4 regions of the Bacteroides sp. OM05-10AA genome follow, and region 4 is predicted to be linked to each of the others. Evidence: riboswitches for the same ligand, from Rfam matches in the RefSeq annotation. Region 4 holds a riboswitch; each other region holds the start of a gene.
The links. Region 4 has a riboswitch for cobalamin ahead of DXB58_RS12340 (putative transporter). Riboswitches for the same ligand answer to the same signal wherever they lie in the genome.
Positions count from the first base shown of each region.

Region 1 (4,161 bases), on a different contig from region 4:
CAATACCTGCAAAAATAACCATTTTATGTAATGTACAAAGAAATCTGTTTACTAAACTTTCAGAGTATTCAAAAAATACAACCCAAGATATGCAACAAAGGCTGCCTTTTGGGGCAGCCTTCATTATTCTATTTCTGTAATATATCAGTTTAATCTTCAATAGTACATATACTTACACGGTTCCAATCCGGTTCAGTAAACATATCGCCTACACCCTGACCTTCAGCAGTGATACGAGATGCACTGATTTTATATTTGTTGACCAAGATCGTTTTTACAGCTTCTGCACGTGCTGCGGCAATTCTGGCATTCACTTCAACACTACCTTCCGGAGAAGCGTATCCCTTAATAACCACTTTAGAATCAGCATATTTCTTCAGGTAAGAAGCTACACGTTCCACATTAGGAAGTTGTGAAGCGTCAACTGACGATTTACCTTGTCTGAAAGTAATGATAGATTCGGGTACACGGGCGGTTTTCACTACAGTCTCCACCGGAACCACTTTTGTGCGGCATGCTTCAAGTTCTTCCTGCAATCCGTTGATACGTTGGTTTGCATTGCTGATCTCACCATCTTTGTTGTTTACATCTGCACGAAGTGCATTGATTGAAGAGTTCAGTCCGTCAATTTCGGCTTGATTATATACTCTCACTTTGGCAAAATGATGTGTTCCGTTACTTGTCTTAAAGTGATATGTCAATCCGGCTGTCAACTCAAAACCTGCGTTATTAGCATTGAAACGGCTCTTCGTTTCAGGATAAGTACCTTGCATATCATACACAATGGCAGGTTTGATTCCCAATGTCCATGCTTTACTTTCACCCAAGTTGAAATTGAAATTCAATCCCAAACGAGTAGACCAGGAGTTCTGATCGCCATCGCCATTCACATAATAATGTAACCAACCCATTCCGGCAACAGCTTCCACTTCAAACAAACGAGGTTCGCCCGTGTAACTTGCAAATAGATTCATCAAATTGACTTTACCCAATACACTGACATCCGAAGCATCGAAAGCCGTTTTACTGGAAGTGGTATTGATATATCCCATCCCTTGGAATCCCAAACCGAAGATAGGAGTTAATTGCTTTGAGACTCCCACTCCAAAAGTGGGACGCATACCTTTAAAGAAAGCACTGTGAGTAAGGGGAGTGACTCCACCGGCATTTACTCCGACAGACCAATTATCTGTAAGTTTGGTACCTTCTACAACTGATTGGGCATTTGCTACTGTAAAGCCACCCAATATAAAAGCTAATAAAATAATAGATTTTCTCATATTCATAAGTTTTTAAATGTAATGTTTTATCTCCTAAATCATTAGAAATGTATTGTTTGTTCATGTCTAACTTTCTAGTTCATTTTTTAATTCGTTATTCACTTTAAACAACATATCGTATCAAATATTAGTTCGCAAGCCATAAGCCCTATTAACATCTATTATGCTTTCGAAAAATCTAAAATATGGAAACATCAATGCAAACGCCTCATTCCCTGAAGAGAAAGGGATCCCAACATCGCTGACCATAATGCATCTTGTTTCATTATTCTACACTTTCATTCATCCATCAGGCAGGAAATACATAAACCGGACTCTACTAAAATACGAAGAATAGAACATAAACGGAAAGTTATCAGGTTGTTAATGCTATATATCGTTCTGATAAAGAGCGAATATTTTTCTTCCTTTTCAATTGGAATCTTGATTTAATTTCTAACTTTGCCGCCAACATCGGTTTCCGAAATGGCATTATCACCAGACGGAATTAAAAGGGAATCCAGTGAAAATCCGGAACTATCCCCGTAGCTGTAAGTTTTATCTCTCTCATAAAAAAGAGAAATGTTATGGCATTCATTTGCCACTGATTCATGAAACGGATCGGGAAGGCGCCACAACAAAAACAAGTCAGAAGACCTGCCGATAAAATTTCCGTTATTCCAGGCTTTCGGGTGAAAGGCAATAGAACGAATCGTACAGGTCCATTTTATTACAAGTCTCCAGAAATTGTCGTGCATGAATAACTATGTAGGCACTAAATCTATTTTGTTAATTCTTAAAATATAGGTATGATTAGTTCGGAGATATTCATTATCAAAAGAGACGGGAAAAAAGAAGCTTTTTCCCTCGACAAAATCAAAAATGCCATATCCAAGGCATTTTTATCAGTAGGTAGTTTTGCTACGCAAGATGTGATAACCAATGTGTTAAGCCGTGTCAGTATCAGTGACGGAACAAACGTAGAGGAAATCCAAAACCAGGTGGAAGTCGCCTTGATGGCAGAACATTATTACAGCGTGGCCAAAGCGTATATGCTGTATCGTCAAAAACATTTGGAAGACCGTGAAGTCAGAGACAAACTTAAATTCCTCATGGATTATTGCGATGCTTCCAACCCTGCCAGCGGTAGTAAGTACGATGCCAACGCCAATGTGGAAAACAAGAATATCGCCACGCTGATAGGAGAACTGCCCAAATCCAATTTCATCCGCCTCAACCGCCGCCTGCTGACAGACCGTTTGAGAGATATGTATGGTAAAGAGGCTTCCGACCGTTATTTGGAACTCCTGAATCATCACTTCATCTACAAAAATGATGAAACCAATCTGGCGAACTACTGTGCCAGTATTACCATGTATCCCTGGCTGATAGCAGGAACAACAGCAGTAGGAGGCAATTCTACCGCCCCGACCAATCTGAAATCCTTCTGCGGAGGATTTATCAACATGGTATTTATCGTATCCAGTATGCTAAGCGGCGCATGTGCCACTCCTGAATTCCTGATGTACATGAACTATTTCATCGGTTTGGAATACGGGCAGGATTATTATAAACACCCTGATAAACTGGCAGACTTGTCTCTGAAACAAAGATCGATCGATAAAATCATCACAGACTGTTTCGAGCAAATCGTATATTCCATCAACCAGCCTACGGGTGCCCGCAATTTCCAGGCAGTTTTCTGGAATGTGGCTTATTATGACAAGTATTATTTCAATAGCCTTTTCGAGCACTTTGTTTTCCCCGACGGAAGCAAACCCGACTGGGATTCGCTTAGCTGGTTGCAGAAGCGTTTTATGAAATGGTTTAATAAGGAGCGTACACGCACCGTTCTGACATTCCCTGTAGAGACAATGGCACTCCTGACCAAAGACGGCGATGTACTGGATAAGGAATATGGCGACTTCACCGCTGAAATGTATGCCGAAGGACATTCATTCTTCACCTATATGAGTGACAATGCCGACTCTTTGAGTAGCTGCTGCCGTCTGCGTAATGAAATACAGGACAATGGCTTTAGCTATACATTGGGAGCCGGAGGAGTCTCTACCGGTTCGAAGAGCGTGTTGACCATCAATCTGAACCGTTGTATACAGCATGCTGTAAAATCAGGTATTCTCTACCCTTTCTTCCTGGAAGAAGTAGTAGACTTGGTTCACAAAGTACAGCTTGCCTATAATGAGAACCTGAAATTATTGCAGGCAAAGGGTATGTTGCCTTTGTTTGATGCAGGCTATATCAATATGAGCCGCCAATATCTGACTATCGGTGTGAACGGACTGGTGGAAGCAGCCCAATTTATGGGAATCGACATCAACGACAATCCGAAATACGAGGCTTTTGTGCAGGAGATTCTCGGCATGATTGAGAAATACAATAAGAAATATCGTACCAAAGAAGTACTTTTCAACTGCGAAATGATTCCTGCCGAAAATGTGGGTGTGAAACACGCGAAATGGGACAAGGAAGCCGGATTCCAGACTTACCGCGAATGTTACAACAGCTATTTCTATATTGTAGAAGACAAATCACTGAACATTGTCGATAAATTCCGCCTGCACGGGCATCGTTATATCGAGCATCTGACGGGTGGTTCGGCTTTGCACATGAATCTGGAAGAGCATCTTAGCAAAGAGCAATACCGGCAGTTGCTTCGTGTTGCCGCTACCGAAGGTTGCAACTACTTCACATTCAATATTCCGAATACAGTATGTAACAAATGCCATCATATCGACAAACGTTATCTGCATGAATGTCCCGAATGTCACAGCGAGAATGTGGATTATCTGACCCGCGTCATCGGATATATGAAACGTATCAGCAATTTCTCCCAAGCACGGCAAAAGGAGGCCGATTTAAGATATTATGCTTCGGTACGCTG
Region 1 is NZ_QSUR01000003.1:237,462-241,622, reverse strand. Features, by position in the region: gene DXB58_RS03640 (OmpA family protein) at 150-1,286, opposite strand; cobalamin riboswitch at 1,718-1,939, shown strand; gene nrdD (anaerobic ribonucleoside-triphosphate reductase) at 2,069-4,161, shown strand, end outside; gene nrdG (anaerobic ribonucleoside-triphosphate reductase activating protein) at 4,146-4,161, shown strand, end outside.
Region 1: another riboswitch for cobalamin. It lies ahead of nrdD (anaerobic ribonucleoside-triphosphate reductase); the one in region 4 lies ahead of DXB58_RS12340 (putative transporter).

Region 2 (4,161 bases), on a different contig from region 4:
CCAGTTCTGCACTGGCTTCTATCGCGGCATAATTGATACGTTCAAACACTTTATCTATAAAGTTAAGATGTTCTTCACTTTCCCAACGAATTCCCCGTATGGCAAGTGCATGGTGATAACCGCTAACTCCAAGACCGATACTACGATAACGATGATTGGTTATTTGAGCATAAGGAATAGGGTAGAAGTTCAGGTCGATAACATTGTCAAGCGCACGAACCACTGTTGCTACCTTTTCTTTCATCAATTCTTCATCCTCCAACGGTAGATGCCCGAGAGAAAGACTGGCGAGATTGCACACGACGAAATCTCCGGGGCGAACCGTCTTTACTACTACCGTGTCACCATCTTCAGTACGAACTTCGGTAGAAACCGATTCAATAGCCGACATGTTCTGTGCGATTTCCGTGCATAGGTTTGAGCAATAGATAATCCCCTGATGAGCATTCGGATTGGCACGATTCACTATATCCCGGTTGAATGTAAAAGGAGTACCTGTTTCTACAGCCGATCTCAATACCAGTCTGACTATATCCTTGATGCTAATAGTTCGTCTGGAAAGACGTGGATCATTCACGCAATCCCAATACCTCTTTTCCCATTCTTCCCCGTAATAATCTTCCAGACAATATCCTTTGATAGTCATAATCTCATTCGGACAGAACAAATACCACTGCTTATTCAAATCTTCTTTTGCCATTTGCCAGAACAAGTCCGGATAGCATACGGAGGGAAATATATCATGAGCTTTCATGCGGTCATCCCCATTATTCGTACGGAGTTGAAGAAATTCCGGCAAGTCTTTATGCCATACATCCAGATATACAGCTACAGCCCCCTGACGCATTCCTAACTGATCGACGGCTACGGCAGTATCATTCACGAGTTTCATCCATCGGATTACTCCACCTGCCACACCTTTGAAACCTCGGATGTTTCCACCCGCAGCACGCACCTTCCCGAAATACATTCCCATACCTCCACCAAACTTGCTGACCATGGCAAAATTGTCTATACTGCGGTAAATGCCTTCCAAACTGTCAGGCACCGTATCAATAAAACAACTGGAAAGTTGATGATAAGGTTTACGGGCATTGGAAAGGGTAGGAGTTGCCATCGTTACTTCCAGCTTGCTCAATAAGTCATAGAACTTTCTTACCCATTGCAACCGATCGCGTTTCTCCGGCATGGCAAGATGTAAAGCTATCCCCAAGTACATTTCCTGCACAGACTCCATAGGTTCGTGTGAGTGAGTACGGATCAGGTAACGTTTGGAGAGCAGGTCCAGCCCTGAATAATTAAACAGTTTATCCCTTTCCGGACAGATAAATCCTGCAGCTTCTTCTATTTCCTGTTGTGAATAAGAATCCAGGATATAGCTGCCATATAAACCTTCATTCGTTAGATAACGTAATTTCTCATAGAATGAATGTATATCTGAAATTCTTGCCTGTTTTTCCTGCTTTTCTGTCAGTTGAAAGTTGAGTAACCGTGCGGCTATAAACTCCCAGTCCGGTGCTTCCTGCGTGGTCAGTTCTACCGCAGCTTTGACGAGTGCCGACAAGCGTTCGTCTGACGACATTTCCGGTTTGCAGAAACTGGAGAACTTTTCCGCCAACACAGTCAGACTATATTCATTACTGGTAAAGTCTTTCTGTATTTCCTTTAGCACATCCATTATTTGTGGATTGCCCGTCCCTGTGGTGATATCGTTGATCGCTTTTCTGCGCTCCGTGCGTTGCCAGCGATAGAGAATATAGTTTTTAGCTTCTGCATAAAAGCCATGCTCCATCAGGCAGCGTTCCACTTCATCCTGTATGCGCTCCACATTGCAGTTTGCACTATTACTATGTACAAACTGTTCTACTTCATTCACCATTTCCTGAATGGTTTCTTCTATTATTTCCTGGCCTGTACTGGCGAAGCTTTTTTTAATTGCAACGGCAATTTTCTCCCTGTTATAGGATTCCGTCGTCCCATTTCTTTTGGTTATTTGCATGAGAACTTTATAAAATATGTTGTTGTATAGTTTCGAACTGTATCCCTAATCCCACGAGTAGAAACAGTCTTTAATGAATGGCAGGTCTTCTGACTAACTCCCTTCCTGATCCCTTCCCGGCCTACAATTCACAGCCAGTGGCAAAAGTCTTTATCAGAAAGTTATAGAGATTCACAGCAGCGGGACTGTCCGGGATTTACACCCGGTTCCCTTTTAATCCAAAACAACCGAAAGGTCATCCGGAACCGATTCGGAAACAAAGATAATGAAAATTGTAATTAATACAATATTGTTTCCGTTTTATATAATATCATTTTGCATTATCTGCTAATTGTGTAGTAAAGGTTTATTTAACAGGATACGATGTAAAATGCTGAATTTAATGACTATATTCGCAAAGTAAGTATTTATTAATACACAAATAACACCCTATGAGAATGAAACACTGCCTATTCGTTTTTTTGCCGATATTTATATTATTTATTAGTTGTCGGCAAAAAGTGCAAAGTAACTTTCAGCCGGATATTTCCAATCAGACAGAAACCGTTTATGATTTTCCGGAAGAATATGCTGAAGAGATTATTATCACAGGTAAAGTTTTGAACCGTGAATTTTATCCACAAGAAAAAGAACTGACACTTATTATTCCATTTTTCAGAGATATGGAAAATCAGTACCGTACTCCCATTCAAGAGGATGGTTCTTTCTATTTTACTTTTCCTGTTTATGCTAAAATACGGGAGGTTTCTATTCGTAACTATGCAGAGCATTTATATGTGCATCCGGGTGACAGTATCCATTTAGAGATTGATTTCAAGGATATGTTTCATCCTAAAATAACAGGTGATGCGGAAAAATTGAATCAGGAAATATTGGCTTTTACAGAAAGCGGATATTATTATATGCGTGACTATGGTATCAGGAATGATTTGAGTGTCGAGGATTTTGAAGCAGAGCTAAAGAAAGAATATAATACACGTTTAGAACGCAGGGCCGAATATTTGCAGAAATACAAGCCTATGCAAGATGTCGTCATGTTTACGGAGGAATTACTGAAACAGGATTACTATTATACGATCCTGGTTTATGCGAGCCAATGTCAATATCGAACAAGAAAAGAGTTCGCACGATATCACACGCTGTTGCCCGAAATCAATAAATTATATAAAAAAGGAATATTATCAGCCCGCTTGTTTGATATAGTCGATTGGATAGAAAATTATATTCCTACAGGAATGGTTCTTAAAAACAAAGAATACCCAACGATAGATGATATTATGTCCGAAATAGGAGAAAATGAATTGAATCAATATCTATATACTAAAGTTACAGCTAATAGCCTTGAAGCTAATGATACAATTTCCCTCTCAAGGAAGCGTTCGCAATTTGACTCAATCGTAAAAATACCTCATTTGCAGGGACAAATAGCACAGATGTACAGGCAAACTAAAGCGTTCTGGAGAATCCACAGTCTGTTTCTGATAATTTGTTGTATGGCAAATACAATGAAAGTTCAAATACGTTAACTCCAATGTCGTATATGGAGAGCATATATAAGATACTTGAAGAAAACCGGGGAAAAGTTATTTATTTCGATTTTTGGGCTACAACTTGTCCGCCTTGCTTGGCAGAGATGGAACCCTTGAAGAAGTTGCGCAGCCAATATTCTACGAAGGATTTGATTATTTATTCCATTTGTTCCGGCGGTAATGATACCAAAAAGCAATGGGAATTGTGTTTAGATAAATACTCGATGAAGAATCATGATATAGAATGTGTCTATGCTGCTGATTATATTGGACTGGAGAATTATCAGAAGATTACCAAACAGTTCAAAATTAATAGATTGCCATATTATATCTTGATAAACAGAAAAGGACAAATCATTGATTATGGCACTGCTGCTCGTCCAAGTAATCCTAACCTGTTATTGAGAATTGAGGAAATTGTTAAGCAGTAGATGGATAATATTCCTTTTGTATAATTAAATACGCTGTCTATATTGGATATGCGTGTATTTCTCCAGATACAGCTTAATTTAACCATAGTTTTTTAAATCTTTGTAATAAAAAAGTCTGCATAAATCGTCCTTTTAAGTTTTAAATTCTATTTTGAATGTTGAGAAAAATTTCCAGGTTATCGATACGGAATTCTTTTTTTTG
Region 2 is NZ_QSUR01000026.1:58,423-62,583, reverse strand. Features, by position in the region: gene DXB58_RS18860 (ribonucleoside-diphosphate reductase subunit alpha) at 1-1,999, opposite strand, end outside; cobalamin riboswitch at 2,061-2,264, opposite strand; partial or broken gene DXB58_RS18855 (TlpA family protein disulfide reductase) at 2,437-3,959, shown strand.
Region 2: another riboswitch for cobalamin. It lies ahead of DXB58_RS18860 (ribonucleoside-diphosphate reductase subunit alpha); the one in region 4 lies ahead of DXB58_RS12340 (putative transporter).

Region 3 (4,161 bases), on a different contig from region 4:
CATCACAGCTTCATACAGTGTGTCCCATGCTTTCTGGTTGTGTCCGTGACCTTGTCCGTAGAGAGCCACCATCGCATTGTGTCCGCCGATAAATCCGATACCCAGCGTGCCGCTGCGCAATGCATCCCCCACCTGCTCGTTCGGGTTCAGCTCACCGCCGCCTTTCCACACATTATTTCCCATCATGAACGGGAACTGACGTGCCAGGGCCGTACGCTGATACTGATAACGTTCATAAAGCTGATCGGCTACAAGAACCGACATAGTATGTACGGATTCGATGAAAATTTCTTTTGCCTTCTGTTCAATGGCATCCTTGTTGCGTTCATCCTCTATCAGGTTTTCCGCCTTGATACGGGCTTCAATCGCCAGTCTCGGCATATTCAGCGTAGTGAATGAAAGATTGCCACGACCTAAAGAAGATTTTTCTCCTGCCACATTTTCAAATACACGGGTACGGCAACCCATCGTCGCCAATTCGTAGACGTAACGTTTCGGATCGTCTGCTCTCCATTTCTCGTTCTGGTTGAAAGGTGCGTCGAGGAACATGAAGTTCGGGAACAATGCTTTCGCCGTAGTCTGGCAAGCCTTCAACAGCAAGTCGAAGTTGGGAGCCTCGTAATGGTCGGTCATTGCCTCTTCGATATTTTCCGCTTTCATTGCTTTCTCAAAGTCTTTCTCCGAGTAAGAAACTCCGTCTTTCACCTTGAAAATCTGAATCGGGAATACAGGTACTTCGCCTCTTGTGCCTAATCCTTCAATGGTAGCTTTCAGCAATTCTTCGATCACCATGCGACCTTCGGCAGAAGTGTCCGTACCGTAGTTGATGGAGCTGAATACCACCTGATTACCGCCGCGTGAATGCATTGTGTTCAGGTTGTGGATAAATCCTTCCATGGCCTGATGGGTATCTTTGCGAGTCTGCTGATAAGCTTTCTCAACGATACGGGCAAGGTGTTCCTTGTCTATAATGATTTGTAAAGCTATCAAAGCAATGCGCAATGTTTCGCGTTCGGCTTCGGTAGCCTTGATAGACGGAAGATATTCTTTAATCAATGTGCGTATGGATTTCTCATCGGCCTGATTTCCGTTTTCCATGGCGACATAGAAATTGATGAATGATGCCAGATGCTTGCGGAAAGATTTGGCCACACCTTTTGCCATGAAGAAATCGAAAGCAGGAATTGCCTGTCCGCCATGCTGCTCATTCTGGTTGGTCTGGAAGATAATGGTAGCCAGAGTAGCATAACTCTGGATGCTTTGCGGGGTACGAATACTACCGTTCTTTGTGCGGAAACCACGTTCAAAGAGGTCGTCCATATCATATTGGATACAGGTTGTCGTCTTTGTCGGATAATAATCCAAGTCGTGAATGTGAATATCTCCCAACTGGTGTGCTTCGGCAAAACGTTTCGGCAACAGGTATTTATACGTATAATCTTTGGTTACTTCGGAAGCAAACGTCATCATCTGTCCGGCAGGCGTGTGACTGCTCATGTTGGCATTGCTCAAGTTGACATCGTTCTTGTCGATAGCAACGATGCCGTCCATCACTTGCTTCATCTGGGTTTTCTTATCGCGCTCCGTATTCCGCCATTCGCGATAAATAATGTATTTCTTCGCTACTTCCGGGCGTACTTTCATCAACGACTTTTCTACTAAATCCTGAATCTCTTCTACGGTAATAGTAGGAGTAGTAAACTGACTGATTACGTTCATAGTGATGTCAGCCACCAACTGCTGCTCATCCTGAAAACCGGTTGCACTGAATGCCTTACTGATTGCATTCTTGATCTTACTGATAGAGAAATCTTCTCTTTTACCATCACGTTTGATGATACAAATTTCCGCGTAGTTCATAACTTTAACTCCCGAAAGCTTATTAAATTGAAAATTAAAAATTGAAAATTAAAAAATTCCGGCAGGTCTTCTGACTTATCCCTCCCTCGCAACACCTTCCCACACCGCCATCGATGCAGTGGCCTATTGTGCGGATTCTTCGAGAATTACAGCAGCGGGTACTGTCGCCGATTTACACAGCGTTCCCTCATTGACTAAACCTCTTTTTAGCTCCGAAACCGGATACAAAGATAGAAGATTATCTAATAGTTTGGTTAGCTTTTAACATTAAATTTCGGGAAACTTTTCTTTCTCGCTGATACAGAAAGTTTTCCAAAACGGAAAACTTTTTTCTGATTTTAACGCAAAAAGTTTTCTGTTTTCATTCATCCTTTTTCCAGAAAACAGACATCTCACAGGGTGTATATCCCCTATTGCAGCTACAAAAGTGGGAAATTATTTTCTTTTGTTCTATACAAAATCAAAGAAATATTTCTGCCTTTTAAAAATTACTACTGATTTTTTCTTTTTCATCCTATTTCCGAAAAAGGATTTTCGGAATGCGAAAAAAGAAAAGCTACCTCGAATGAACGAGGCAACTTTTCACATCTTCCGTACCTTAATGTCTACTTTATGATTGCTACACGTTTTTACCTGTTACGCGAGCTACGTGCGGGCGACACGTCTTATTATGTTTACACGATTCGGTTTCATACCTTTTTCAGATACACTAACTCTTCTCTACCTGGCTAATCCTTTTCTGTCTTACCATTTCTCCGATGGCGGAAACGCAGAACTGCTTCAAGAATATCCAGCAACTTTTCCAATAATAATCTCATCCGTTTTCTTTTAAAGGTTAATAATCCGTTTTAAATACCTGTCACTAATTAATCACTATCTTTTTTTCAGGCACGGATTACACAGATTAACACGGCTACTTTGCAGCAATAACAACACTAAAGACCGCGAAATCCGTGTAATCCCGTGCCTAAATTATGGTATAAACCAATTCGGTTAAGCGGCCGGGTCCGGGGCTTCGCCTCCTCCGCCACCGGGTTCGTTGCCGTCATCCGGGTCCTTGTCAATGACATCGTCGGCAACAAACGAACCCGCTACATCCTTGATGTGCACAAACTCCACTCCGGTGGTCAATGCGCGGGTAGCACTTCCGTTAGCGGCACGGGTATATTCAGGGGTAAACTGACAACGCAATGAAGTGATCTGCGAACTGCTGACCTTACTCTCCAACTCCACTCCTTTTCCTCCTGCTTTGGCAATCATTGTAAATGTTCCCAAGCCTTCGAGGCGCACCGTGCGACTGTTGAGCAACTGTTCACGCATCACCGACATCAGGTTACGAATCACGTTATGAACATCACCTGCCGTCAGCGAGGCTTTTTCTGCAATCAATTCCGCCATTTTCTGCGTATTGACCATTTTCCCGAATTTCACCAGACGGGGATAATAAAGTTTCTGTCCTTCCTTGTTGGCAAGTGTTGCCTGATAAGGTTTGTAAATTAATGGCATACTATTTTCCTTTCTTTTTTGATTGATGAATAAATAACTACTGTTTGTAACCGATTACGAAGACAAAAGTACACGAAGAGAAAAAAGCAGGGAAACACGATGTTACAACCCGTCGCAAGAGAGAACAGACAAACACAATTTGATACGATTCATGCCTGCAAAGGCTTCTGTACAAAACAGAACCAACCGGTATAAAAAGGCGTACCTTTGTATGAGTTCAGACAAAATAAACCTCTAAAAAACAGTCAATATGAAAACAGAAACAACTCCAAAAACAGAAACAGAGAACCGTACCCGCATACAATCCTATAGCAAAAGCCAGTTGGCCGGGCTTTACCTGCCTCACATACAGTCCGCCTCGGCACGACGTACCCTCCGTAGTTGGATTGCCAAGAATACCGCACTGCAAGCCGCACTCGCCCAAACCGGATATAGTGAAAAAGCCATCTTGCTCACTCCGGCACAAGTAGGGCTATTCTTCAAGTTTTTAGGAGAGCCTTGAAACGGCTCTTTTATAAGGAATATCATTCGGACAAAGACAAAACACGCCAAAAACAAGCCAAAAACGAACCAAAGACAAACAAGGCAAAACCAAACAAAGCGGACATTTCATCACAGATCACGCGAATCAAATTATAACTTACTAATTGCTGTTATAAAGAATCCAAGATAATCTGTAGCGAAATGTCCGCCCATTATATAAGAAAAGGATTATATCATTCCGGAGTACCTTCTCCCGACGGCTTCATCAAATCGGCTGTAACCTCCGCTTTAAAACGGACACCGTCGTGAAGC
Region 3 is NZ_QSUR01000014.1:109,241-113,401, reverse strand. Features, by position in the region: gene DXB58_RS12930 (anaerobic ribonucleoside triphosphate reductase) at 1-1,860, opposite strand, end outside; cobalamin riboswitch at 1,903-2,092, opposite strand; gene DXB58_RS12925 (HU family DNA-binding protein) at 2,854-3,366, opposite strand; gene DXB58_RS12920 (DUF4248 domain-containing protein) at 3,617-3,868, shown strand; gene DXB58_RS12915 (hypothetical protein) at 4,083-4,161, opposite strand, start outside.
Region 3: another riboswitch for cobalamin. It lies ahead of DXB58_RS12930 (anaerobic ribonucleoside triphosphate reductase); the one in region 4 lies ahead of DXB58_RS12340 (putative transporter).

Region 4 (4,161 bases):
TCCCGACGTCGTATTGCGTGATCTGATTCATATCTTTCACCCCGAACTCGTATCCGATTCACTTTACTATTACAGACACCTGGAATGAAACAGCCTGATAAACGTACTCCCTTTTTATTCATTACACTGGGTATAGTTGCCATACTGTTATTACTGATAGACATGGCAACGGGAGATACATATATTCCTATCACCAAGGTATGGGCTGTACTCACCGGAGGCGAATGTGACGAAATGACACGGAATATTCTCCTTTCTATCCGTTTCATACGGGTAGTGGTAGCGGCTTTGATAGGAATAGCACTCTCCGTTAGCGGTTTACAGATGCAAACAGTATTCCAGAATCCGTTGGCAGATCCTTACCTGCTGGGAGTAAGTTCCGGTGCAGGACTGGGCGTAGCTCTGTTCATACTAGGTGCTCCATTACTTGGATGGGCGGAGTTTCCAATTCTTCAGTCGCTGGGTATCGTAGGTTCGGGCTGGATAGGAACTGCCATAATCTTATTGGGAGTAGCCATTATCAGCCGGAAAGTAAAAAACATTCTCGGTGTGCTGATTATGGGAGTTATGATAGGCTACGTAGCAGGCGCTATCATTCAGATACTCCAATACCTAAGTTCTGCCGAACAACTGAAAATGTTCACACTCTGGTCAATGGGATCTCTTAGCCATATCACAGTCACCCAACTGGGAATTATGATACCGATGCTATGTATCGGCTTACTGATTTCCGTAGCCTGTATCAAATCGCTGAACCTGCTACTGCTCGGTGAAAATTATGCACGAACGATGGGAATGAACATAAAACGTTCACGCACGTTCATCTTCGTTTCTACCGCACTGCTGACAGGAACGGTCACCGCTTTCTGTGGTCCGGTAGGATTTATCGGCCTGGCAGTACCGCATGTCACACGACTGCTATTCAACAATGCCGACCACCGGATACTGGTCCCCGGCACCATGCTGACAGGGCTTATCAGCATGCTTCTCTGCGACATCATCGCCAAGAAGTTCCTACTTCCGGTTAACTGCATCACCGCCTTGCTAGGTGTTCCGGTTATTTTATGGGTAATTGCTAAAAACTTGCGTAGATTCAAATGATAGAACTTAAAGAACTGACATTAGGATATGGACAGCGCACGCTGTTGGAAACGGTAAATGCCCGAATCACAGGCGGACAACTCGTTGCCCTGCTGGGACGAAACGGAACGGGAAAGAGCACCCTGCTCCGTGCTATGATGGGACTGGAAAAGCCTCAATCAGGAGAAATTACTCTGCAAGGAAAAAACATAGCTTCATTGAAACCGGAAAAATTAGCCCGGAATATCAGCTTTGTCACCACCGATAAAGTACGCATCGCCAATCTCTGCTGTAAAGATGTAGTAGCCTTAGGGCGTGCTCCCTATACCAACTGGATCGGCCAACTGCAACCGGAAGACCAAAAGCGGGTGGATGACGCTATGCAGCTAGTCGGTATGTCCGGTTATGCAGAAAAGACAATGGATAAAATGTCCGATGGCGAATGTCAGCGAATCATGATTGCCCGTGCTCTTGCACAGGATACTCCCGTCATCCTGCTTGATGAGCCGACCGCCTTCCTGGACTTACCTAACCGCTACGAGCTCTGTTTGCTTTTAAAGAAACTGGCACAGGAAGAAAAAAAATGTGTCTTATTCTCCACTCATGACCTCGACATCGCTTTATCGCTTTGCGACTCCATCATGCTCATAGATAATCCGCAGATGTACACGCTGCCTACTCCGGAAATGGTGGCCAGCGGACATATAGAAAGACTTTTCCGAAATGAATCCGTCACGTTTGATGTGCAGGAGATGAGAGTACGCATCAAATAAACAAACAGATATCCGACAAGAATCAGACTGTGTATAAAATAAATAGGTAGCATTCATTTGGGTTCCTATATAAATTCGCTATCTTTGCCCCCGAATTGGTTTCAGATAGCCATATCAACTATCTGAATTAAAAGGGAATCGGGTGTAAATCCCGGACAGTCCCGCTGCTGTGAAACTCCATTCAACTTCTTGATATTTACTTTTACCACTGACCAGGTATCGATAGTCAAGGTCGGGAAGGCATCAGGAAGGGAGTCAGTCAGAAGACCTGCCATTCATACCTTTATAGTTGTTTTTACTCGTGGGATAGGAAAACGGCAGACTGTAAAAAAAGAATCGAGTAGTCATGACATCGGAAATGATTGAAGGAGGATAAATTCTCTCTAGCTAAAATATCAAAAGGACGGCATTAGACCGTCATGCTCAATGTGTGCGTATCCCCGCAGAAGTGATTTCTCCGGGGGTACTTTTAGCTAAACTAAATATCATCATATAATAATCACAATGGAAGTTCTAAGAAATTTATTTGAAGGTTACCCCAATCTTTGGGGCGGCGGAGTGGCACACTCCGTACTGATTCTGTCACTAACCATAGCGTTTGGAATCATCCTTGCAAAAATCAAAGTGCGGGGAGTATCTCTGGGAGTTACCTGGATACTCTTTGTCGGAATCGTATTCGGCCATTTCAACATGAATCTGGACGAACACCTGCTCCACTTTCTAAAAGAATTCGGATTGATTCTGTTTGTTTACTCAATTGGTTTGCAAGTGGGGCCCGGCTTTTTTTCGGCATTCAAAAAGGGTGGCTTCACCTTGAATATGCTGGCCATGCTAGTAGTAGTATTAGGAGTAACCATTACTATCATCCTGCACTTCACCACCGGAACTCCGATTACCACAATGGTAGGTATTCTGTCCGGAGCCGTCACCAACACTCCGGGACTGGGAGCCGCACAACAGGCCAACAGTGATTTGAATGGTATAGACGCTCCCGAAATTGCTTTAGGATATGCTGTCAGTTATCCGCTGGGTGTAGTAGGTATCATCCTCTCACTGCTTGCTTTGAAATATCTCCTGCGCATCAATACTGCTCAAGAAGAAAAAGATGCAGAAGTCGGTCTGGGACATCTTCAGGAACTTACTGTACGCCCTATCTCCATCGAGGTGAGAAACGAATCGGTAAACGGTATCAAGATTAAAGAACTCCGCCCGTTACTGAACCGTAAATTTGTCATTTCCCGCATCAAACACCGCGAAGGTGGAGAAACCGAATTGGTTAATTCCGAGACAACCCTACATGTAGGGGATATCATATTAGTGATCTCTACCCCGATTGACGTGGAAGCAATCACTGTATTCTTCGGAAAGGAAATCAAAATGGAATGGGAACAACTGAACAAAGAGCTCATTTCACGCCGTATCCTGATTACTAAACCGGAATTGAACGGGAAAACGCTTTCACAACTCAAAATCAGAAATAACTTCGGAGCAAACATCACCCGCGTCAATCGTTCGGGAGTAGACTTGGTAGCCTCTCCACAATTACAGTTACAAATGGGAGACCGTGTCACCATTGTAGGTTCCGAACTGGCTGTTGCCCATGCAGAGAAAGTACTTGGCAACTCCATGAAACGCTTAAATCATCCGAACCTGATTCCTATCTTTATAGGTATCGCTTTAGGATGTATTCTGGGAAGTCTTCCTTTCGCATTTCCCGGAATTCCACAACCTGTGAAACTAGGATTGGCAGGCGGTCCGCTCATCGTTTCTATCCTGATTAGCCGTTTCGGTCCGAAATACAAGCTGATTACTTATACCACCATGAGTGCCAACCTGATGCTTCGTGAAATCGGTATTTCCATCTTCCTCGCCTGCGTAGGTTTGGGAGCAGGCGAAGGCTTTGTAGACACAGTCATTCATGGCGGAGGATATGTATGGGTAGGCTACGGAGTCATTATAACCATCCTGCCACTTCTGATTACAGGATTGATAGGACGGTATTATTGCAAGCTGAATTATTTCACGCTTATCGGGGTTCTGGCTGGTTCTACTACCAATCCGCCGGCATTGGCTTACTCCAATGACCTGACCTCCTGTGATGCACCTGCCGTTGGTTACGCTACGGTATATCCGCTCACCATGTTTCTGCGAGTATTGACGGCACAAATATTGATTCTGTCGTTGGGATAACATATTAATATATCCTTTTTCCATCCAATTGATTATTAACAAATGGGGAAAACAGAATCAGATGCCGGAATATTTGTTATTGGTCAGTGGGATATTTTTTTAGAATAAAACAAACTAA
Region 4 is NZ_QSUR01000013.1:121,355-125,515, forward strand. Features, by position in the region: gene DXB58_RS12325 (ABC transporter substrate-binding protein) at 1-88, shown strand, start outside; gene DXB58_RS12330 (iron ABC transporter permease) at 85-1,101, shown strand; gene DXB58_RS12335 (ABC transporter ATP-binding protein) at 1,098-1,853, shown strand; cobalamin riboswitch at 1,933-2,144, shown strand; gene DXB58_RS12340 (putative transporter) at 2,358-4,043, shown strand.